4 regions of the Paenibacillus sp. FSL P2-0121 genome follow, and region 3 is predicted to be linked to each of the others. Evidence: predicted binding sites of a transcription regulator. Region 3 holds the regulator's gene; each other region holds the start of a gene.
What was found. The regulator Rex, encoded in region 3, represses fermentation and respiration genes when NADH is low (regulators of the CRP and FNR family bind a similar motif). The targets are predictions, from matches to a motif close to TTGTGAAATATTTCACAA.

Region 1 (6,260 bases), 270 kb from region 3:
ACGTATTCTCGTTAACTCGCCTTCCACTCATGGTGCGATCGGCGATATCTATAACACTAACATCCCTTCGTTGACGCTGGGCTGCGGATCTTATGGTCGTAACTCCGTGTCGCAAAACGTTACAGCAATTAATTTGATCAACGTGAAAAGGGTGAATCGTCGTACCGTGAATATGCAATGGTTTAAAGTACCTGACAAGATCTATTTCGAAAAAGGCGCTACTCAGTACCTGACCAAAATGCCTGATATCACACGTGTCGCAATTATCACTGACCCAATGATGGTTAAGCTTGGATATGTTGAAAGAGTTGAACATTACCTGCGTCAACGCCAAACTCCTGTAGCAATCGAAGTGTTCTCGGAAGTTGAACCAGATCCATCAACAACTACAGTTGAAAAAGGTACAGCAATGATGAACAGATTCCAACCGGACTGCATCATCGCACTTGGCGGTGGTTCCCCAATGGATGCTGCAAAAGGAATGTGGTTATTCTATGAACATCCAGACGCAGACTTTAATGGTCTGAAACAAAAATTCATGGATATCCGTAAACGGGTTTACAAATTCCCTAAACTTGGAAACAAAGCTAAGTTTGTAGCGATTCCAACTACTTCGGGTACGGGTTCGGAAGTAACATCTTTCGCAGTTATTACCGATAAAACAACTGAACAACACACTAAATATCCTTTGGCTGACTACGAGCTAACTCCAGACGTAGCTATCATTGATCCAGAGTTCGTATATAGCTTGCCAAAAACTGCTGTAGCTGATACAGGTATGGACGTATTGACACATGCCATCGAAGCTTATGTATCTGTTATGGCGAGTGACTACACGGATGGTCTGGCAATTAAAGCAATCCAATTGGTATTCCAATACCTTGAAAAATCGGCTCTTGAAGGCGACAGAGTTGCCCGTGAAAAAATGCATAACGCATCAACACTTGCTGGTATGGCCTTTGCTAATGCTTTCCTGGGTATTAACCACAGCTTGGCGCATAAATGGGGCGGTCAATATCACACTGCTCACGGTCGTACTAATGCGATCCTTATGCCACACGTTATTCGTTACAATGCTAAGAAACCTACGAAGTTCGCTTCGTTCCCTAAATATTCACACTTCGTAGCTGACGAGCGTTATGCAGAAATCGCCCGTATTCTGGGATTGCCAGCTCGCACAACTGAAGAAGGTGTAACTAGCCTGATCAATGCTATTCGCGACATGAACAAAAAACTGGGTATCGAAGAATCCTTCCAACAATTGGGCTTTGATCCTAAGGATTTTGAATCCCATGTAGATTACTTGGCTGACCGTGCATTTGAAGATCAATGTACAACTGCCAATCCTAAGCTGCCGCTGGTATCTGAACTTGCAGATGTATATCGTAATGCTTTCTACGGAAGATTTGATAATTAATATTTGGTTAAGTAGATAATAGGATGGTTGTGGATTAGATATAAGTGACAAATATCACCGGAAAGGTGATATTTGTCACAGTCTATTTATAGAAAATAAACTAAAATGTTTATATAAACAACGGTCCCATATATGGAACAATGATTGTGAATTTTCGAACAACCATATTTTTCTTGGGATCACGAGACACGGGATCAACCTTCAAGCCCGCGATCTCTACAAATATAATATAAATATAGATGGAGGGATTTAGCATGTCGGTGATTGAAAAAGATGTACAAGAAGTGAAATCCGGTTGGAGAAGTTTTACAAAAGGTAAATGGTCCAGAAAAGTTGACGTTAACAACTTTATCGCAAGCAACATTAAGCCTTATGAAGGAAACGAAGAATTCCTCGTAGGACCTACTAGTAACACAACTGAACTCTGGAAGATTATTTCCCAATTGAGCAAGGAAGAAAGAGAAAGAGGCGGCGTATGGGATGTTTCCCTAGATACTGTCTCCACAATCACTTCACATGCTCCAGGCTACATTGACAAGGACAAGGAACAAATTGTAGGCGTACAGACTGATGCTCCTTTCAAACGTTCCATCCAGCCATTCGGCGGGATCAAGATGATGGTTGATGCTACGAAGGCTTATGGCTTCGAGCTTCCACAAAACATCGTTGACATGTTTACGAACATTCGCAAAACGCATAACCAAGGCGTATTTGATGCATATACACCAGACATGAGAGCTGTGCGTAAATCCGGCGTAATTACAGGTCTTCCTGATGCTTACGGACGCGGACGCATCATCGGCGACTACCGCCGCATTGCTCTGTACGGTATTGATTTCCTCATTAAAGACAAAAAACAACAACAAACTGAGCTTGAAGTAGATTCCATGACTGAAGATATCATTCGTTTGCGTGAAGAGCTGTCCGAACAAATTCGTGCACTTGGCGAATTGAAAGAAATGGCAGCTGCTCATGGTATGGATATTTCCAGACCAGCGACCAACTTCAAAGAAGCTACTCAATGGGTATACTTCGGATATCTGGCAGCAGTTAAAGAGCAAAATGGTGCGGCGATGTCCCTGGGCCGTGTGTCCTCTTTCCTGGACATCTATGCAGAACGCGATATTGCTGAAGGTACTTTGACTGAAGAACAAGTACAAGAAATCGTCGATCATTTCGTAATGAAACTGCGTATCGTGAAATTCTTGCGTACACCTGACTATAATGATCTGTTCTCCGGCGACCCAACATGGGTAACTGAATCCATCGGTGGTATGGCTGAAGACGGAACAACTCGTGTTACTAAGAACAGCTTCCGTTTCTTGAACACCCTGTACAACTTGGGTCCAGCTCCGGAACCAAACTTAACTGTACTGTGGTCCGAAAAATTGCCTGAAGCCTTCAAAAAATATTGTGCTAAGGTTTCCATCGAAACTAGTGCAATTCAGTATGAAAATGACGATGTAATGCGTCCATACTGGGGTGAAGATTATGCGATTGCTTGCTGCGTATCTCCAATGCGTATCGGTAAACAAATGCAGTTCTTCGGTGCTCGTGCCAACCTGGCAAAAGCATTACTGTATGCTATCAATGGTGGTGTAGATGAAAAATCCGGAGCACAAGTTGGACCGGAATTCCCAGCGATCACTTCTGAATATCTGGATTATGACGAAGTAATGAAACGTTTCAAACCGATGATGGAGTGGTTGGCTAAGACTTATGTTAACACTTTGAACATCATTCATTATATGCATGACAAATATTCTTACGAACGTATCGAAATGGCGCTGCATGACCGTGACATTCTGCGTACGATGGCTTGTGGTATTGCTGGGCTGTCCGTTGCAGCTGACTCACTAAGCGCAATTAAATACGCCAAAGTAAAACCTATTCGTAACGAACAAGGTATTGCGATCGATTTCGAAACCGAAGGCGAATTCCCTTGCTACGGTAACAATGACGATGCTGTTGACAGCATCGCAGTAGAATTGGTTGAAACCTTCATGACTATGATCCGTAAAAACAAAACATATCGTGATTCTGTGCCGACTCAATCGGTACTGACCATTACTTCGAATGTAGTGTACGGTAAGAAGACAGGTACTACACCTGACGGACGTAAGAAAGGTGAACCTTTCGCACCAGGTGCTAACCCAATGCACGGACGTGACAAGAAAGGCGCCTTGGCTTCCCTGAACTCTGTAGCTAAACTGCCTTACTCCGATGCACAAGATGGTATCTCTAATACGTTCTCCATCGTACCTAAGGCACTTGGTAAAGACGAGGATTCCCGTAAGTCTAACCTGGTACACATGATGGATGGATACTTCCATAACAACGCTCAGCATTTGAATGTTAACGTATTTAACCGTGAACAGCTGATGGACGCTATGGAGCACCCAGAGAACTATCCACAATTGACTATCCGTGTATCCGGTTATGCAGTTAACTTCATCAAGCTGACTCGTGAACAACAAATGGATGTAATCAACCGTACATTCCACGGTTCGATGTAATTTGTTCCTGTCATGAAGATCTTTGAATTAGTACTACTATTGAAATAATTGCAAGGAAGATACCGCCCTTGTCTCAAGGGCGGTAATATCTTGTTTGAGAATTGTTAAAATTTTAAATTTTATTGCCGCGATATAGGGATATGACAGTCTCAAGGACAGGGATCTTCATCGTTGAAAAAGGGACTGTTAGTCTGGCGTGGCGAAAGGATGACATCCTATGATTAAAGGTCGCATACATTCTTTGGAAACCTTTGGAACCGTTGATGGACCTGGTATTCGATTTGTCTTATTTATGCAAGGCTGCTTGCTGAAATGTCAGTATTGCCATAACCCTGATACCTGGGCTTTAGATGAAGGTAAAGAAATGACTCTAGAAGAAGTGCTTTCGGAAATCGAGCCATATATAAACTACTATCGTTCATCCGGTGGCGGGTTAACTGTATCCGGTGGAGAACCAACCTTGCAGGCGCAATTTGTAAAGCAGTTATTTACGGAAGTGAAGAAGCGTTGGAATTTGCACACCACATTAGACAGTAATGGTTACAACGAAGGTGACAAGATTAATGACTTATTGGATGTAACAGATTTGGTTATGCTTGATCTGAAGCATATTGATGAAGAAGCGCATATCAAATTAACCGGTAAATCCAATGATCGAACTTTGAAGCTTGCACGCTGGCTCTCAGACCATAATCGTAAGATGTGGATCCGACATGTATATGTTCCTGGTATTCATGATCGTGAAGAGGATCTCATTAACTTAGGTCGTTATATTGGAACCTTAAATGGCGTCGAGAAATTCGAAATCTTACCTTATCATCAGATGGGTATCTATAAATGGGAAATGCTCGGCAAAGCTTATGAACTGGATGGAGTACCTTCTCCAACAGAAGAAGAAGTGCAACGGGCATACCGCTTGGTCGAAGAAGGTCGTAAGCAAACGGCATTGGTATAATAGAAATCTATTTTTAAGAGAGACCGTACCCTCAGTGGTTGATCATCACTGAAGGTGCGGTTTTTTGTTATGAGGAAGTAAAAAGGGAGGGGTTAAAGCTCCTCTGAGGGGGGATTTTATATTATTCCTAATAAAGACATGCTATAGTTACACGTGGTTTATGGGGTAGATAATAAATGAATATGTCAGGTAATATGACTAATTTTATATTTTAATTAAATGTTTTTAAAGAGAAACAAACTTTTGTGATGAGAAAAACAAATGAATAAAGCGAATTAACATTTTAATGTTATAAAATATAACTTATCGTGTAGTTGATTCCGCTTACATTAGAGATTTTTATCCCTATAGTGGATGAATCTTAACCTTACGATAATGAAGTCTGTTTTCTATAATAAGAAGTGTAAAGCACATCAATATATAGGGAGGGTCACAAGAAATGAAAAAAAGTATGACTTTGCTATTGTCCCTGATTTTCGTATCATCAGCTTTACTGACTGGTTGCGGAGGCAACAACAATGCGTCTTCTAACAAAGGAGATGGAAACGCTACCGCGACTAACTCAGCCGCTACAAATGCTCCAGCAACAGAAGAACCGGTAAATAACGAGCCATTTGAAATGACGATTCGTCACACTCAAATCGGTGCAGACAAGCAGAAACGTCTGGCTATTCTCGAAGAAGTAGTTAACAAAGTACAAGAGGATGTACCGGGTCTGACCTTTAAACTCGATGGGGTAGATTCAGATGTAAACCGTAAAGAAAAATTGCGTGGTGAAATGGCTGCGGGTAATCCACCGGAAATCTTCGATCTGTTCGGCAGCCCTGACTCCAAGATCTATGCTAAAGAAGGTAAATTACTTGACCTGACTCCAATCCTTGAGGAACTTGGAATTAAGGATAAATTCTCAAATCTTGATCCTTTCACTTATGAAGGAAAAATCTATGGATTGCCAATCGGTGGTTCTGGTGAAGGTTTCTTCTATAACAAAGAATACTATACAAGCAAGGGCTGGAAGGCTCCAACAACATTTGCTGAATTGGAACAACAATTGGCTGATATCAAGGCTGATGGAAAAGTACCTTTGGCTGGTGCATCCAAAGCTGGTTGGGTACCACTTATGTTAGCTAACCACCTGTGGTCACGTTATGCAGGTCCGGATGTAACTGCTAAATTTGCAACAGGCGAAGCTAAATGGTCTGATCCAAATGTAGTAAAAGGATTTGCGAAATACAAAGAATGGGTTGATAAAGGCTACTTCAAAAAAGGCGAACTTGGCTTTGAATATGCTGAATACACAACACAATTCACTAGTGGTGAAGCGATCCTGCTGTATGATGGTACTTGGAAATCTTCCGTATTTAAAACGGGC
Region 2 (6,260 bases), 2.5 Mb from region 3:
GATCGTAATTCGTGATCCGGGTACTCCGCGGTTTTGTGCAGAAAGTGAGGGATTCACACCATCCTCCAGCATTCTTGAAGACATTACGGCTTGTCTAATGTTGTCGAAGAGACTAGGTGAAAAACCTCCGGAAATATCAGAGCCTAAACCAATCTCAACGCCTTTGGCATGGAAGTCAGCGATCGGAATGACACTATTGGCAAAATACGCGTTGGATATCGGACAATGCGCAATAGCTGTTCCTGTCTCTGCAAACAAATTCACATCATCTTCATCTAAAAAATTACAATGAGCCATGACAGATTTATCACTGAGCAGACCAAAATCATGCAGGGCAAAAGCATCGTTCTTTTGGAATCGTTCTTGCACATAACCGTGCGCCCAATCACTTTCACTGCAGTGCGATTGCACATACGTATCATATTTAGCGGCAAGTTCTCCCAAGCCTTGTAAAGCCTCATTAGTGCAGCTTGGAATGAACCTTGGTGTCACTACTGGATAAACGCCTTGTTTAGTAGATTTAGCGAGTTCTTGTACAGCTAGTATAAATTCTTCCGTATCCACTAGTGCGGTGTGGGTGTCGGAGTCGCGGTAATTCTCAGGATTTCCCTGCGGATCGTCCATAACCACTTTTCCAACGAGTCCACGTTGTCCTTTTTCCGCACATATTTTAGCCAATAATAGACTGGCCTCTTTATGCACCGTTGCAAAATAAAGTGCTGTAGTGGTTCCGTTTGCGAGCAAAGTACCAACCACGTCATCGTAGACTTTTTTTGCAAAAGCCAGGTCCGAAAATTTAGACTCCAGTGGGAAGGTATAAGTATTTAGCCAATCATAGAGCGGGATATCTAATGCAGTTCCAGATTGAGCCCATTGTGGCGCGTGGACATGCAGATCGATAAAGCCGGGCAAAAAATACTGGCCTTCGGCTAATACATGAAAATTGTCCTGACCTTGATAAGCATCAAGCAAGGGTTGATAGTCGGGGTGCTCCGGTGCAACGATCATTTCTATCATCCCATCCGAATTGATACAGAAGAGATGATCCTTTAAAATTTGAATTTCTTTTGGGGATAGGCTAGAAAATGAAGTGCCTAGGAATATTTGCATATAATTTCTCATAATTTCCGCCTTAATGTTCGTCTTTTGGTGTGCATTCGTTATTATAATCCGTGAAAAAGGATAAGTCCAGACCAAAAGTCGAATAAAGGCGTAATTGACGGATAGGAGGAGCTGAGGAATTGAAAGCGAATATGACGCATAGACGTCACGTTCGCTAGGCTAGAATACAGAAAAAGATAGAGGGAAGTAAAAAATGCTGATCGGCTTCGATTTCTTTACGGTTATAGGAAATGAATGCGGTTACTATCTTGTGATATAATAGATGAAATCGATCAATAGTTTGAGAAAATTGGATTAGGAGTGTTGCCTGGATGAGAAGATACAACATTTGGCGCCCGTTGATGTTAATTATTGTTGCTGTACTTACAAAAAGCTTGGTCACTAACCTATGTATTTTGTTTGGTATGCAGGCTGAATCAGCAAGTAGTATGGGGACGCTGGGCATGGTCATTGCCGGTTTAGTGATGTACAATCGCATGACAAATCGCCGACGTAAATAAGCTGGCCGGATAGATTATAAACGTCTGGTTATTATGTTATAGTAAAGATTGAAATAAAACTTGTATCGACCTGAAAAGGAGTACTTCATGACACAGTTTGTCTACAAACAAATTATTGATGACTTAAAAATGAAAATTTTTGCTGGGCAGTTTCCCGATATGAAATTACCGGATGAACGAACGCTTAGTGAAACTTATCAAGTGAGTCGTAGTTCTATTAAAAGTGCTCTGACTAAAATGGCAAATGCCGGCATTATTTTTAAAAAGCGTGGCTCAGGGACATTTATAAATCCTTTATACATAAAAAATGAATCTATTTTTAACTACGAAGGCTCTAATTTAGGTGTCACCGACAATTTTCAAATGAATGGGAAGAAGCCAAAGATTAAAGTTTTGAAATTTGAGGTCATTCCACCAACGGAAGAACTACAACGGGATCTGTTTTTAGGCCCTCATGATTTTGTTTACAAAATCATTCGCTTACGTCTTTTTGATGATGAACCCTTTATGATTGAAACGGGTTATATCCCAATCAAAATCGTGCAGAATTTAAATCAGACCATTATTGAAGGATCTATCTTTAATTATTTGGAGGATTCACGAAATCTGGCGGTAACCAAATCCTTTTTATCGATATCCGCAGAACCCTCTGAGGCTACGGATCAAGAGCTGCTGCATTTGCAGGCAAATGAGCCAGTAAGCATTATGGAAGGGATTTTCTTTTTAGATAATGGCACGCCATTTGAATTCTCCCATATGCGCTTCCACTATAAATACTTAAAATTTAATACCTTTGTGTCCGTTCATTAAAAGTAAGACTGGGGAATTTTTCTCGGTCTTATTTTTTTTATTTTGCGCAAAATAGATGAAGGACAAGTAGTAAATATCCCCCGCAAACTCCAGCCCATATTTTTACATATATATTAATATTGACGTATTTTTACAGACAATTGACACTGTTTTTCATACTATGTTCATATTTTCACAAAATTGGACCGTATCATTTCTTGAAAAGGTTGAATTAATTTTTCGCGGCGGTATGATGTACTTGTGGAAGAAATTACGGCAATGTAGACACAGAAAAAATTTTGGGGAGTGGAAGAAATGGTATTATCCATGGATGTTGATTACTCATCAAAAACTTATTTAGAGAAGCTTGATGCATACTGGCGCGCAACTAACTACATCTCTGTAGGTCAACTGTATTTGAAAGATAATCCGTTGTTAAGAGAACCGCTGAAAGAAGCAGACGTAAAGATTAAGCCCATTGGACACTGGGGAACTATTCCAGGCCAGAACTTTATTTATGCCCATTTGAATCGGGTCATTACTAAATATGATTTGAATATGTTCTACATCGAGGGCCCTGGTCATGGCGGTCAGGTTATGGTTTCGAATTCCTATCTCGATGGTAGCTATACTGAAATTTATCCGGAAATTACACAAGATATCCCAGGCCTGAAGAAATTGTTCAAACAATTCTCTTTCCCAGGTGGAGTTGCTTCCCATGCTGCCCCTGAAACACCTGGATCGATCCACGAAGGTGGCGAATTAGGTTATTCTCTATCCCATGGTGTAGGTGCAATTCTGGATAATCCAGATTTGATCTCCGCTGTTGTTATTGGTGATGGAGAGGCTGAAACTGGCCCATTGGCGGCTTCATGGTTCTCCAACCGGTTCATCAATCCAGTTACTGATGGTGCAGTTCTGCCGATCTTGCACTTAAATGGTTTCAAAATCAGTAACCCAACGATTCTGTCTCGTCAATCCAAAGAAGAAATTACTGCATACTTTAAAGGTATGGGTTGGGAACCGTTCTTCGTTGAAGGCGAAAATCCTGATCTAATGCATCCGGAAATGGCTAAGGTGCTTGATACCATCGTTGAAAGAATTGAAGCGATTCAAAAGAATGCACGTGACAACAATGACCTGACGCGTCCGGTTTGGCCAATGTTGGTCTTCCGTTCTCCTAAGGGCTGGACGGGTCCAAAGCAATGGGATGGTGTTCCGAATGAGAACTCGTTCCGTGCCCATCAGGTGCCGATTCCAGTGGATCAAAAAAATATGAAGCATGCTCCGGCGTTATTGGAGTGGATGAACAGCTATAGACCAGAAGAATTATTTGATGACAAAGGTCGTCTGAACGCTGAACTTGCTGAGATTCTGCCAACTGGCGACAGACGTATGGGAATGAACCCAGTTACTAATGCTGGCAACCAAATTAAAGATCTAAACTTACCGAATTTCCGTAAGTTCGCACTTGATAATTCCAAACCAGGTGAAGTAATAGCACAAGATATGGCCGTTCTGGGTAAATACATGAAAGATGTTATCTCTCTGAACGAAGAGAACCGCAATTTCAGAATTTTCGGACCGGATGAAACAATGTCCAACCGACTGGGACCTGTCTTTGAAGTAACGAAACGTCAATGGTTGGATCAAGTGATTGAACCGAATGACGAATTCCTAGCTTCTTATGGCCGTGTTATCGATTCCCAATTGTCTGAACATCAGGCAGAAGGTTTGCTTGAAGGTTACGTATTGACAGGTCGCCATGGTTTCTTTGCAAGCTATGAAGCTTTCTTGCGTGTCGTGGATTCGATGATTACTCAGCATTTCAAATGGCTGCGTAAAGCAACAGATCAAAGCTGGCGTGCTGATATTCCATCATTGAATGTGGTAGCAACTTCAACTGTATTCCAGCAAGACCACAATGGTTACACTCACCAAGATCCAGGTTTGCTAGGTCACTTGGCTGATAAAAAACCAGAATTTATCCGTGAGTATTTGCCGGCTGATGCCAACTCCTTGCTGGCTGTCTTTGACACCGTCTTAAATGACCGTCAAAAAATTAACTTGATTGTTTCTTCCAAACATCCTCGTCCACAATGGTTCAGTGCGGATGAAGCACAAGAGCTGGTGGATAAAGGACTGAAGATTATTGACTGGGCAAGCACCGATCAAGGTGGAGAGCCTGATGTTGTCTTTGCTTCTGCAGGTACAGAACCAACTATCGAAAGCTTGGCTGCCATCTCTATCCTGCATGAAAAACTGCCGAACCTTAAAATTAGATATATCAACGTGGTAGACTTGTTGAAACTGAGAAGTCAAAAATTAGATCCGCGTGGCTTATCTGACGAAGAGTTTGATCAATTTTTCACAAAAGATAAACCAGTTATCTTCGCTTTCCATGGATATGAAGGTCTGATTAAAGACTTGTTCTTTGATCGCCATAACCATAACCTGCACGTACATGGATACCGCGAGAATGGCGATATCACAACACCATTCGATATGCGCGTATTGAATCAAATGGACCGCTTTGACTTGGCGAAGGAAGCTGTTCTGAGCTTGCCTAATGCTAACGACTATAAAGCGATCGCAGATGAAATGGATGCTATCGTTAAGAAACATCACCAATTCATTCGTGAAGAGGGTATTGATTTGCCAGAAGTAGAGAACTGGGTATGGAAAGCTTTGAAATAAGCGTATAGCCAGTACCATAGGAAGTAATACAAAAAGACACCTTTAGAGGTGTCTTTTTATTTGTTTAAATAACCATACAAAACAATTATAATCATTTTTTCATCTTTACCACTGTAAATATATGTGAGTAAATAGGTGGGTAAAGAAAGGGGAGAAATGTATGACATCTATTGATAAACTTCCCAAGTCTATAGAAATACAGCTTACAGAACAACCTTTATTTCACTCTGTATCTGATTTAATGAAAGATGGGCAATTCGGTGAGCAGTGGCTTGTATTGACTGAGAAGGAGATTTCCGTTTGGGGAACGGACGGGAAACTGGTCTCAAAGCTTCTAGTCTCGAATATTACTGATGCCCGGGTAGTAGGCGGGGTAGGCGGCGGATCGTTGCTTGTGGATACCCAAGAGGGGCCTATTATACTTATACGTTATACAGCATCACTTACCTCTATATTTGGTTTTGCTTCTAAATTAATTGGCGCTGTAGCTAAAGGCGAGGAACGGCCAACCGCTTCTGAAAAAGAGTTTCCAAGAAATTGTCCAAAATGCCGCAATCCGCTGCCGGAAGATTCACAAGCTTGTCCGGTGTGCAAGAGTAACGGCAAGGTTCTATTTCGGATGTTGAGTTACGCTAAGCCTTATAAGATCCAAATGATCGCCGCGGCGATTATGTTGATTTTTACTACATTGGTAGAGCTTGTTCCACCATTTTTGACGAAGATGATCGTTGATAATGTGTTGACAGAAAAGGATATGGGCTCAACGCTTCTATGGATTGTGATCGGGCTAGCAGCCACATCCTTAGTAATTACTTTAATGCAGACGCTACGTGGACTTATAGGGGTATGGATTGGTTCCAAAATCATGGGTGATCTTCGTCATGATGTGTATCATTCCTTGATGAAATTATCTTTATCTTTTTTCGACCGAAGACAATCTTCGCAATTTATTGGACGGGTGAATAATGATTCAGAGGCGATGCGGCAATTTATGACTGACGGTGTAATCTGGGTCTCGGGTGAATCGCTGCGGGTAATCGCTATTTTCACTATTATGTTCAGTATGGATTGGAAGCTAACGCTGCTTGCTATGCTGCCTATGCCGCTTATGGTGGTGCTGTCGACCGTGTTATGGCCGATGATTGGCAGACG
Region 3 (6,260 bases):
AGCCGAAACGGACAGCTCCCTGCTCTGCGTCAAATATTACAGTCGTCAGGCAGTGAAGAGGCTTCAGAATGGAGCGGAGTCATCGATCGGATCTACCCGGATCTGCTTACTGTCAAAGAAACCTGGGATGCACTCAGCGACAAGCTGTTCAGCCTATTGCCGGAACGCAGTGATGCAGGGGCAGGAGAAGCGGGACAACTGGTTATGCGGTTGCTTCCCGCCCGTAAGCCGAAGGATTGGGATGAATTGGTTGCGCTAGAGAACACTATGAATCTGACGTTAAGCGACATCATCCGTAAGGGTGATAAAATGCTTAACGAGATGCGTGACCAGGAAAGCCAATCCTCAGCAGACAGCCTTGTTACTGATATTAGCGGTTTATTTAAAGATTTGGCTTCCATACGTGAGCAAGTAAGATTCTTTATGGGGCTGAATGACGATAATGTAGTATATTGGCTGGAGGCAAATGGAAATTACCGTAGCAAATCCCTACAGCTGTATGCCGTCCCTGTGGATGTTAGCAGCCAGCTTAAAGAGTTGTTCTTCGATAAGAAAAAAAGCATCGTGCTTACCTCGGCGACGCTATCTGTAGATAAATCTTTTCAATTTATGATTGATAATCTCGGACTTAACGAAGCTGCAGAAGAGGGACGTCTAATGACCTCACTCCTTCCATCTCCCTTTAAATATCGCGAGCAGGCACTGCTAGTTATACCGCGTGATTTTCCTAGTGTGAAGGGGAGTGTGGGCGATGCTCGATTTGTCGATACACTCGTACAGTCATTATCGGAAGCTGCTAAAACAACACGTGGGCGGATGCTGGTTCTGTTTACTTCTTATAAAATGCTGCGTCAGGTATATGATCCGCTTAAAGAGGCTTTGGCCTCACAAGAGATTACGGTGCTTGGTCAAGGCGTGGAAGGTGGCAGCCGGAGCAAGTTGATCCGCCGCTTTCAGGACAGTGCAGCATCCGTATTGCTGGGGACGAGCAGCTTCTGGGAAGGTGTAGATATTCCAGGTGAAGCACTGACTTGCCTGGCCATCGTGAGACTTCCGTTTCAACCACCGAATCACCCGTTGGCGGAAGCGAAGTCGGAGTTATTGCAGGCCCAGAAGAAGAATCCGTTCATGAAATTATCTGTTCCTCAAGCGGTTATTCGTTTTAAGCAGGGATTCGGAAGATTGGTTCGCACGGCGCAGGATCGTGGAATAGTTATTGTTTATGATACAAGGGTTATTGAATCTCATTACGGGAAGTATTTCCTTTATTCATTGCCTGGTCCCAAAATGGAGCATATGCTTACTGATCAAATGGTCCCTCGCATAGCGGAATGGCTAGAGGATGGCGGCGCTTCTTAAAACGCTCGTCTTCAGTTTAGCTCCTCCTTATCCTTAAGGGCGGTGTGTTACAGTACCGTCCTTAATAAGGAGAGGTAGACGTTTGAATATGGATTTTCACAAGAACATTACTATTTTTAGGAGGAAAAATATGAAATCGGATAAAATATCAGAAGCCGTTGTTCGCAGACTACCTGTGTACTTGCGTTTTTTGAATGATCTCCAGAATCGCGAAATATTAACAGTTTCCTCTCAGGAACTTGGGCAAAAGCTTGATCTTAATCCCGCACAGATTCGTAAGGATTTAGCATATTTTGGTGACTTCGGCAGAAAAGGTATCGGCTATGATGTAACGTATCTTATTGAGAAAATCCGTCATATCCTGAAGCTGGATCAACAGCTTAATGTAGCTTTAGTTGGAGCAGGTAATCTCGGACATGCCTTGTCTAATTACAATGCATATCTCAAAGATACTATGAAAATCACGGCTATATTTGATTCGTACGCTCCTAAGGTTGGACGTAAGATCAACTCCCTTACTGTGCAACCGATGGATGAACTAGGCAGCACAATTCGTGAGCAAGGTATTCGCATTGCCATTATTACCGTACCTGATTCAGAAGCTCAAAATGTAGCAGATATCCTCATTTCTTCTGGGATTGAAGCGATTTTGAACTTTGCCCCTGTGATTCTGAAGACACCACCGAATATCCGGGTGCATGCAGCTGATTTTACAACTGATCTGCAAAGTCTTGCTTATTACTTGCGGGATGGAAAGGAAGAAAGTGAACATGAACAACAATAAAACGATAATTAAGGGCGGGTATTTTCTGACTCCGGGAACGGATGAGCCGGTTCTGAGTGGATATATGACTATTGAAGATGATTTAATCACTTACATAGGAAAAGAAGAGCCTCAGATGGAAGCTGGAGTGCAAGTGGTTGATGGCAGCCGTCTGCTGTTCATGCCTGGACTTGTAAACACACATGGTCATGCGGCGATGTCTTTGCTGCGTGGATATGGAGATGATTTAGCGCTACAAGTGTGGCTTCAGGAGAAGATGTGGCCAATGGAGGAAAAGTTCACCGGTGATGATGTATACTGGGGAACCTCCTTATCTGTATTGGAAATGCTGAAGGGTGGAACTACGACCTTCCTCGATATGTATGATCATATGGACCGAGTAGCCGAGGTAGCTGAGTTATCAGGTATCCGTTCCGTATTGATGCGTGGTGTGATCGGGTTATGTCCAGAGGATATACAGAATCACAAGCTTGCGGAAGCGATTTCTTTTGCCCGTAACTGGCATGGAAAGGCTGACGGTAGAATTACTACTATGATCTCGCCACACGCCCCTTATACTTGCCCTCCTGACTTCCTGGTTAAGTTCGTGCAGGCAGCGCATGATCTGGATTTACCGATGCATACGCATATGTCCGAAACGAAACGTGAAGTGGAACAAAATGTGGCGGATTACGGGTTGCGTCCTGTAGCTCACTTAGAGAAGCTTGGAATGTTCACACGTCCCTCGATAGTTGCACATGGTGTTCATTTAAATGATGAAGAGATTGAGATCTTGGCTCGCCATAATGTGGGTGTATCTCATAATCCGGGCAGTAATTTGAAGCTGGCTAGCGGAGTGGCTCGGGTTACTGATCTTCTAAAAGCTGGTGTGAAGGTGTCTCTTGGCACGGATGGCGCGGCAAGCAACAATAACTTGGATATGTTTGAAGAGATGCGGCTTGCAGCTCTCATTCATAAGGGTGTCAGCGGTGATCCAACGGCTGTTCCAGCTCCAGAGGCTCTGCGTATGGCTACAGAATATGGCGCGCAGTCCATCTTTTTAAATAATGTAGGCAGACTTGCTGTAGGGATGAAAGCAGATTTCATTGCTATTGATATCGATCAGCCGCATTTGCTGCCACACACAGATCTGTTGTCTCATGCAGTTTACTCTGCTAGCGCTAAGGATGTTGAGCATGTGTGGGTGAATGGTAAACAGGTCATCAAGCATGGACAATGCTTAACCCTGGATGAGGAAGCTATCCGGCGTAAAGCGCAAGAAGCCTTCGAAGGTTTATTGAAGCGTTAAGTCTGGAGAATAACGAATAATTAATAGGCTGCGACTTTTTGCTTTTAGCAAAAGTTGCGGCCTTTTGTGCATTTTTAAGACTGGGAAAGCTAGAAAATTATGAAATTTTGGATAAACACGCGGGTGTGTTATATAATCAAAAAAGATATATTACTAGAAAGGGAGCTGTACCTTGAAGAAAAGGAAAAAATGGATCCTCCTGGGGTCAGTTCTGATTCTGCTCCTGGGGTTTGGACTTATCCAGTTCTATGCCTATATTATGAAAGATCAATGGAACGAGCGTGATATCGCTAAGGATGTTGCCAAAACCAGAGCGGGTCTAACAGAGGTAACCAAAGCACAAAAATCGGTTTGGGATGAAAATGCAGTGTACTGGGTATTAACTGGGAAAAATGAAGCCGGGACTGCTCTTATGGTCTGGGTCCGCTTTACGGTAGATGGAAAATTTGCTGAAGGCGACGACGCAGTGTTTGCTGAGGAACTAAGTAAAGGAACCTCGGAAGCCCAAATACGCGGCATTATCAAAGCTGATCTTCCGGACATAACGATTGAACGCTTGCTGCCGGGAGTATATAACGGAGAGTATGCTTGGCAGCTTTTTTATAATCAGAGCGGTCGGTATTATTATCAATTTTATCGCTTTTCGGATGGGTCCCGAATGGGCGAAGGTTACAGTTTACCTAAAAGTTAAGCTGAACATAAGGAAATTAAGGGTGGCATAGTAAACAAGCGAACTTATTATAAGTTCGCTTGTTTACATTTATTTGATGTACAAAAGTGATATACTAAGTGATATACTGAATGGGTAGTTATCACCGAATATTCTCTTAAATTCACATACGAAAATAGGCCGATTGATTAAAAATCAAGGCCAGTTTTGTCGAAAGTGAGGAATTTATTTGGTATTGATGGAAATATTTAAAAAATTAAATTTTAAATATATTCACATTTATTTTGAAATTAGTATATACACCTGTGATATACTACTACTTGTAATTAGAACAGCAATAAGAGACTTCAGTCTCTCTGATGAGCTCTCAAGTAGCTATAAATTATTATAATGAGCTTTATATTTTGTCATCTTTGAGAGGAGGACGTTTCTTGAAATTACGTCTTGTACCTGTGCTGATAACGTCTCTACTGTCGGCTACTCTATTGTTTGGTGGCTTCTTTTTGTATCGTCAGTTTGCAATGCAGGAACCACTTCAGAAGATTGTATCTCAATATGAGGGCGTCAATAATTCTCATATCAGTATTAACCGCAATGAGGTCACTTTGAAACTTGATCTCCAGCCAGGCACGAAATTACGTGAACTGGTTCAGTACGTCTCCCAAGAAGGAAAATCGATGATTGATGGACGTACACTAAAACTTGATGTAGAACAGAACTCCAGTGAACTGCTGGATGAATACTGGGATAAAGCGATGTTCTCTGTAGCCGAAGCTATGGAGAGCCGTAAATATACACTTATACCCACAGAACTTGATGGACTCAAAGCGCAATATCCACAATATAAAAATGTGATAGCCTCAACAGAAATTGATGACAATAATGTCTATGTAAGCTTGAGTAATGGAAAAGAAAGCAAATTTATTATTTTGCCGCGTAAACCTGCGACATTGGGGGTATGGAATAATGCCTAAATACCTTAAAGAAATTCTAATCGGATTTGTTCCTGTCTTGTTTATTTTTATGGCTTTTCTAGGCATTAATATATTCCCGATTGTAATTGCTGCTGGGATGCTCACGGCTTTACTTATCATTGCTCATTTAAGAGGCGGACTTGCGGTAAATGCAGGTGCCGGGAAGAAACGCAAGAAGGATGGACCTTCAAAGCTTACTTTTGAAGAAATTGGCGGGCAAGACAATGCAAAACAGGAGCTTCGTGAAGCGTTGGATTTTTTGATCCGGCATGAGGAAATCAGCAAATTCGGGATTCGGCCTTTGAAAGGGATTCTGCTTACAGGCCCTCCAGGAACAGGTAAGACCCTTATGGCTAGAGCAGCAGCACATTATACGAACTCTGTATTTGTGGCAGCATCAGGCAGTGAGTTTGTAGAAATGTACGTAGGTGTCGGTGCCGGCCGTATCCGCGATTTGTTTAAGGATGCCCGTACCCGCGCCCTTAAGGAAAACAAGCAAAGCGCTATTATTTTCATAGATGAAATTGACGTAATTGGCGGAAAGCGTGAAGGCGGACAGCAGCGAGAATATGATCAGACCTTGAATCAGCTGTTGACTGAGATGGACGGGATCTATAACAACGAAACACCACGCATTCTACTGGTAGCAGCCACTAACCGTAAAGAAATGCTTGATTCAGCATTGCTGCGTCCTGGCCGGTTTGACCGTCATATTCAAGTGGACATGCCTGATAAAAAAGGCCGCAGATCGATTCTCGAATTACATGCCAAAAATAAGCCGCTTCATGCCAATGTGAACCTCGATAAAATTTCCGAAGAAGCCTATGGTTTCTCCGGTGCTCAGCTCGAAAGTGTTATGAATGAGGCAGCAATTTATATGATGCGTGAGGAATTGACAGAGGTTGAGCAGCGGCATCTGTCGATGGCGATTGACAAGGTTATGATGGGGGAAAAAACGGACAGAGAAACAAACCACGAAGAGAAAAAGCGGGTGGCAATCCATGAATTGGGACATGCCATTATGGCTGAGCTGCTCCGTCCGGGAAGTGTCAGTCAGGTTACGCTGACTCCGCGGGGGCAAGCCCTTGGTTATGTACGTCACAATCCTCAACAAGAGCAGTATCTGTACACCAAAGATTATCTAGAAGATCAGATTATGATCGCACTTGGTGGAGCGGCTGCAGA
Region 4 (6,260 bases), 2.2 Mb from region 3:
ATACTGAACGGATGGTTCCCGTATCCCTTAATCAGGATGGAGTATATGACTGGGAACAAGAAGTGATACAGACCGATGCGGCGATTAATGAAGGAAACAGTGGCGGCGCATTAGTGGATCTGGATGGCAAGGTCATTGGAATTAACACAATGAAGATTTCAGATACGGGTGTAGAGGGTCTGGGTTTTGCAATTCCTGCGAATCATGTGATAGATATCGCTAATGAGCTGGCTGAAAAAGGACATATTGCCCGTTCGTACTTGGGTGTATATTCAGTTGATTTGAACAATCCGTACGTTCCACTAGCAGAAGATCAACGCAATGAATTGAACCTGCCGAACAGTGTTAAGGATGGAGTAGTTGTTCTAGAAGCCGTTGGCCCTGCGAAGGAAGCTGGACTGCAATTCAATGATGTCATTACCAAATTTAATGATCAATCAATCATATCTACCCTTTCTCTTCGCAAGTACTTATATAATCATACGAAGATCGGTGATGATCTGAAAATTACTTATTATCGAAACGGCGAGGCCAAACAGGCAACAGTTAAACTTCTTGAAAAACCACAGGAATAATATGCTGGAAGTCGGTATATAATGATATAGCAGTTACGACAAGTAGAGCGGACTACCCCTTCGATTCCGAGGGGGTACCTTCTTGAAAAAACGGATAAAAGTAACGTTTTTGGAAAAGCTATTTTTCTAAAACCATGATAATTATGCCAGAAAAAGGATCTATTTAGGGAATAAACACTAAGTGGCAGCCCTTACATTGGAAGGTAATACTTATTAGGGCAAAACCGGATATATTCGGATGCTTGCTTGCCTTTGCTAATCAGGTGTGGTAATATGATATCAATCATACATTTAGTCCCTAATTCTCGCATTGAAAAGGGCTGTCATATTTGGTAATACAACCTTTTTCAATGTGTGAATTTTTTCTTTGTTTGAAGATAAAAAGAACATATTAATTTAAATTTGTGGAGGTAACACACATGCAAACAGGTACAGTTAAATGGTTCAACGCAGAAAAAGGATTCGGATTTATCGAAGTTGAAGGCGGAAGCGACGTATTCGTTCACTTCAGCGCAATCACTGGCGACGGCTTCAAAACTTTGGACGAAGGCCAACGCGTTGAATTCAACGTTGTTCAAGGCAACCGTGGACCACAAGCCGAAAACGTTGTAAAACTGTAATAATAGAAGAAACCGTCCCAGCTTGTGAAAGTTGGGACGGTCTTTTTATATCTAGTTACTCACTATTGACTTACAGGATGGGAGGAACGGCAATGAACTACCGGAAGAAACCTTTGGAAGAAATACCGGAAGAAAATACCGCAATTTGGGCATGTACCAATGAGGGATGCAACGGATGGATGAGGGATAATTTCGCATTTGAACATGCGCCTTCTTGCCGTCTATGTGACTCTCCAATGGTTCGCAGCACGAAGATGCTACCCCAATTGCTTAATTCGAATGGCGATCTCAAATCGCTGAAGAAGGGTATTTCCATCTAACCAATACCTAAATGAGTCAAGCATTTAATAGAACGACGAACCACTCAAGACGGGTAAACCGTCTTATTTTTTTTGCTTTCTTTATGCTAAATTGTGATCTTTGTCACAAATCATTTGAATTTCACCGTTAAATGACTATCTTTATGTGACATTTATCACAAAAAGAAGTTTAAATTTTTGACAGAATATAATTAACGAAAAGGGGAGAAGGAAGGGACAAATATGGATACAGTAATGCTGTCGCGTATACAATTTGCGTCGACGACAATATTCCACTATTTCTTTGTACCGGTATCAATCGGACTAGCGCTCTTGATTGCAATCATGGAGACAATGTACGTTAGAAAAGGTAATGAAGAGTACAAAAAAATGGCGCAGTTCTGGGGAAAGCTATTCCTCATCAATTTTGCAGTAGGGGTAGTTACAGGAATCTTGCAGGAATTTCAGTTCGGGATGAACTGGTCCGATTATTCACGTTTTGTTGGTGATGTATTCGGGGCTCCACTTGCAGTTGAGGCATTGGCAGCCTTTTTTCTGGAGTCTACTTTTATTGGGATATGGATATTCGGTTGGGATAAAGTGTCCAAGCGAGTACATTTACTGTCCATCTGGCTGGTAGCATTCGGTACGATGTTATCTGCATTCTGGATTCTAGCGGCTAACTCTTTTATGCAGCATCCTGTGGGTTTTGCGATAAATAATGGACGTGCAGAAATGAACGATTTCTTCGCGCTTATTACGAACGGACAATTGCTGGTTGAATTCCCACACACCGTACTGGCTGCTTATGCAACAGGTGCTTTTCTTGTAACAGGTATTAGTGCTTATAAAATATTGAAGAAACAAGAGGTTTCTTTCTTTAAGAAGTCTTTTCAGATTGCAGCCATCGTAGGGATTATTTCTTCTATTGGTGTAGCTGTTGCTGGTCACGCCCAAGCGCAATATTTGGTTGAAACTCAACCAATGAAAATGGCAGCTTCCGAAGGACTGTGGGGTAAGAGTGGTGACCCGGCACCTTGGACCGTATGGGCAAACATTGATCCAGAGAATCAAATCAGTACTGGAGAATTTCAAATTCCTTATATGCTGAGTTTCCTTTCATACAGTAAATTTTCCGGTGAAGTTAAAGGTATGCTTGAGCTGCAAGCGGAGTATGAGCAAACCTATGGCCCCGGTGATTATATTCCACCTGTACGTACGACATTCTGGAGTTTCCGGATCATGGTTCTAGCAGGAACGTTAATGATTGTATTGGGAATGTATGCTATGTACTTAATGTGGCGCAAAAAAATGGACCGTCCGAACACTTGGTTTATGCGGTTTATGTTATGGGGCTTGTTGCTTCCTCCGATTGCGAATACAGCCGGTTGGGTTATGACCGAATTCGGGCGTCAGCCATGGACGGTATTCGGACTGATGACAACGGAAGACAGTGTGTCGCCTAATATTACAAGTGGTCAAGTTCTGTTCTCCGTGATTTCTTTTACAACGATTTATTTAATTCTAGGATTAGTGTTGGTCGGATTGTTTATTAAAGTGATTAAAAAAGGTCCTTATGCAATGGATAACGATCACGGCGATTCGAATGATCCATATAACGAGGAGGGTTCCCATGATATCTCTTAATGAATTGTGGTTTGTGCTGATTGCAGTTCTGTTTATAGGGTTCTTCTTCCTGGAGGGTTTCGATTTCGGCGTAGGGATGGAAACACAAATTCTCGCTAAAAATGATACAGAGCGCCGTGTTCTGATTAACTCGATCGGACCCTTCTGGGATGGGAATGAGGTATGGCTTATCACAGCTGCGGGTGCAATGTTTGCGGCTTTCCCCGAGTGGTATGCAACGCTGTTTAGTGGATTCTATATACCTTTTGTATTTGCCTTATTAGCTCTGATAGCGCGTGGTGTCGCTTTTGAATTCAGAGGTAAACGTGATTCATTGGCTTGGAAAAGAACTTGGGATGCTTGTATCTTTATTGGCAGCTTCCTTCCACCATTCCTCTTAGCAGTAGTATTTGCAAGCTTTATCAAAGGATTGCCTATTGATGGGGATATGCAAATGTATGCAGGGTTCACAGATATCGTGAATGTGTACACTGTAGTAGCAGGGCTTACTGTTGTCCTTCTGTGCCTGGTGCATGGTCTTATGTTCACAACACTGCGTACAGTGGGGGATCTACAGGTTCGCGCTCGCAAGTTGGCTCAAAAATTGCTAATCCCGCTCGCAGCTTTATTTACTGCTTTTGTGATTATGACTTATAATATGACGGATATTTTCGAGCAACGTGGAACGATTCTTATGATTATTGTAGCCCTGGGAGTTATCGCCTTTGTACTGTCCGGTTACTTCATGACGAAGAAGAAGGATGGCTACGCTTTTGGAATGACAGGAGCGGTAATGGCGCTTTCGGTAACTTCTATCTTTGTAGGATTGTTCCCGCGTGTTATGATTAGTTCAATTGATCAAGCTTTTAATTTGACGATCACTAATGCGGCTTCGGGCCATTACTCTTTGAAGGTAATGACGATTGTGGCACTGACTATCCTTCCGTTCGTATTGGGATATCAAATTTGGAGTTACTTTGTTTTTCATAAACGGGTTCACGAGAAGGAGCATCTTGAATACTAATGGATAAAAACTTGCTTGGGTATAAAGGAATTAAGCCAGTCTTTCTGATTGTAGGCTTCCTTACCCTGGTGCAAAGCTTGTCCATACTTCTGCTGGCTAAATCGCTGGCAGAAGTCATCTCTGCGCTATTTGCGGGAGAACCTCTGAAGGAACAATGGGGCACTGCGCTATTGTTCCTTCTTTCATTTCTTGTGCGCCATGCTTGTGCTATGCTGATGAGCCGTGTCTCTTACCGCTTCGCGGAAGCAACGGGCAGCACTATGCGGAGGGAAATGATGGACAAGCTCTTCCAGCTTGGCCCTAGAATGGTGGGCGGGCGTGGAACCGGGGATCTTGTTACACTGGTGCTGGAAGGCGTAACTAAATTCCGCACGTATCTGGAAGCGATCATTCCTAGAATGGTAGGGATGTCTGTTACACCGATCTTGGTGCTTATTTACGTCTTTACGATGGACACTACGAGCGGGATTATTCTTACGGTAACTATGCCGATTATTATTGTTTTTATGATTTTGATTGGGATGACGGCCCGTAAGCAAATGGATCGGCAATTGAAATCGTATCGCACATTATCTAATCATTTCGTAGACTCATTACGTGGGCTAGAAACATTAAAATTTCTAGGACGCAGTCGTAGTCATAGCGACAGCATTGCTGCTGTCAGCGATCGTTATCGCTCGGCGACCATGCGTACGCTGCGAGTGGCCTTTTTGTCATCGTTCGCCCTGGATTTCTTCACTATGCTGTCTGTAGCTTCTGTAGCGGTAAGTCTTGGTTTGCGGCTTGTAAATGAACAAATGACATTGGTTACGGGCTTAACGATTCTAATCTTGGCTCCGGAATATTTCCTGCCTGTCAGATTGGTAGGTTCAGATTTCCATGCTACTTTGGATGGGAAAGAAGCCGCTGAAGCAATGAAGAGCATTATAGATCAAGATGAGGTGAAGGCTGAAGTAATCGTCCCTAACGGTGATCTATCTGTCAGTTCTGCAGCAAAAACATCGGAACAAATATTCACTTGGCATGAGAATAGCGTGCTCACATTAAATGACGTTAGCGTGAAGTATGAGGAAGCAGGGCTTTCTTCGCTGGAAGCGCTGAACCTGCAATTTAAAGGAGCTAGCAAAATTGGGATTATCGGAGAGAGCGGGGCCGGTAAATCTACTTTAGTGGATATATTAGGGGGCTTCTTACACCCTACTTCAGGAAGTATCACGGTTAACGGTACTACGGTTAGTGCATTAACGGATGAGGCTTGGCGAAAACAGACCTCGTATATCCCGCAGCGTCCGTATATTTTTAGCGGCACGTTAGCGGATAATATACGTTTTTATTACCCTGAGGCTTCTATGGAGGCTGTTGCCGCGGCAGTGAAAGCTACTGGTTTATCGGGGCTGGTGGATACTCTTCCGCATGGCTTAGATGAGATGATTGGTGGCGGCGGCCGTTCGTTCAGCGGTGGCCAGGAGCAACGGGTGGCATTAGCCCGGGCACTGCTTAGCAGCCGTCCGATTATGCTTCTAGACGAGCCAACGGCGCATCTGGATATTGAAACGGAATATGAGCTGAAGGAGACGATGGTGCCCCTTATTGAAGGAAAGCTGGTCTTTCTGGCTACCCATCGCCTGCACTGGATGCTCGATATGGACATTATTGTAGTAATGAAGCAAGGCCAAGTGGCAGAAATCGGTACCCATCAGGAGTTACTTGCCCGCAAGGGTGCGTATTATGAGTTGATTGGGTCGCAATTGGAGGGAATCCATTGAAACGTGAAGGATGGTTTGCTCCCTATGTATCGTCGTATTTTTGGCGTTTTGTGCTAATTATTGTGCTTGGGGCGTTGACGATTTTTACTGCCTCTTCATTGATGTATACTTCAGGATTTCTGATCTCAAAAGCGTCTACACCGGTCGAAAATATCCTGATGATCTACGTGCCGATTGTTGGTGTACGTACGTTCGGAACAAGCCGGGCAGTCATTCACTACGTGGAACGGCTGATTGGGCATGACACCATTTTACGGATTCTTTCTAAAATGCGTGTGCGCCTGTACAATATTTTGGAGCCACAGGCCTTGTTCCTGTCGTCGCGTTTCCGTACTGGGGATATTCTCGGG

Region 1: pflB (formate C-acetyltransferase) is a predicted target of Rex. The motif match lies at 1,562-1,579, and genes of this name have one in related genera.
Region 2: MKY54_RS01105 (phosphoketolase family protein) is a predicted target of Rex. The motif match lies at 2,593-2,610, and genes of this name have one in related genera.
Region 4: MKY54_RS30580 (cytochrome ubiquinol oxidase subunit I) is a predicted target of Rex. The motif match lies at 1,659-1,676, and genes of this name have one in related genera.

The regions. Positions count from the first base shown of each region.
Region 1 covers NZ_CP150245.1:5,001,748-5,008,007, reverse strand. The annotation lists gene adhE (bifunctional acetaldehyde-CoA/alcohol dehydrogenase) at 1-1,417, shown strand, start outside; gene pflB (formate C-acetyltransferase) at 1,672-3,933, shown strand; gene pflA (pyruvate formate-lyase-activating protein) at 4,151-4,888, shown strand; gene MKY54_RS22270 (extracellular solute-binding protein) at 5,328-6,260, shown strand, end outside.
Region 2 covers NZ_CP150245.1:230,924-237,183, forward strand. The annotation lists gene guaD (guanine deaminase) at 1-1,122, opposite strand, end outside; gene MKY54_RS01095 (hypothetical protein) at 1,434-1,622, shown strand; gene MKY54_RS01100 (GntR family transcriptional regulator) at 1,710-2,432, shown strand; gene MKY54_RS01105 (phosphoketolase family protein) at 2,727-5,108, shown strand; gene MKY54_RS01110 (ABC transporter ATP-binding protein) at 5,269-6,260, shown strand, end outside.
Region 3 covers NZ_CP150245.1:4,728,686-4,734,945, reverse strand. The annotation lists gene dinG (ATP-dependent DNA helicase DinG) at 1-1,359, shown strand, start outside; gene MKY54_RS20990 (redox-sensing transcriptional repressor Rex) at 1,490-2,143, shown strand; gene MKY54_RS20985 (amidohydrolase) at 2,130-3,431, shown strand; gene MKY54_RS20980 (DUF5590 domain-containing protein) at 3,604-4,122, shown strand; gene MKY54_RS20975 (hypothetical protein) at 4,533-5,075, shown strand; gene MKY54_RS20970 (AAA family ATPase) at 5,068-6,260, shown strand, end outside.
Region 4 covers NZ_CP150245.1:6,928,313-6,934,572, reverse strand. The annotation lists gene MKY54_RS30595 (trypsin-like peptidase domain-containing protein) at 1-575, shown strand, start outside; gene MKY54_RS30590 (cold-shock protein) at 995-1,195, shown strand; gene MKY54_RS30585 (cold-shock protein) at 1,288-1,515, shown strand; gene MKY54_RS30580 (cytochrome ubiquinol oxidase subunit I) at 1,738-3,141, shown strand; gene cydB (cytochrome d ubiquinol oxidase subunit II) at 3,128-4,144, shown strand; gene cydD (thiol reductant ABC exporter subunit CydD) at 4,144-5,910, shown strand; gene cydC (thiol reductant ABC exporter subunit CydC) at 5,907-6,260, shown strand, end outside.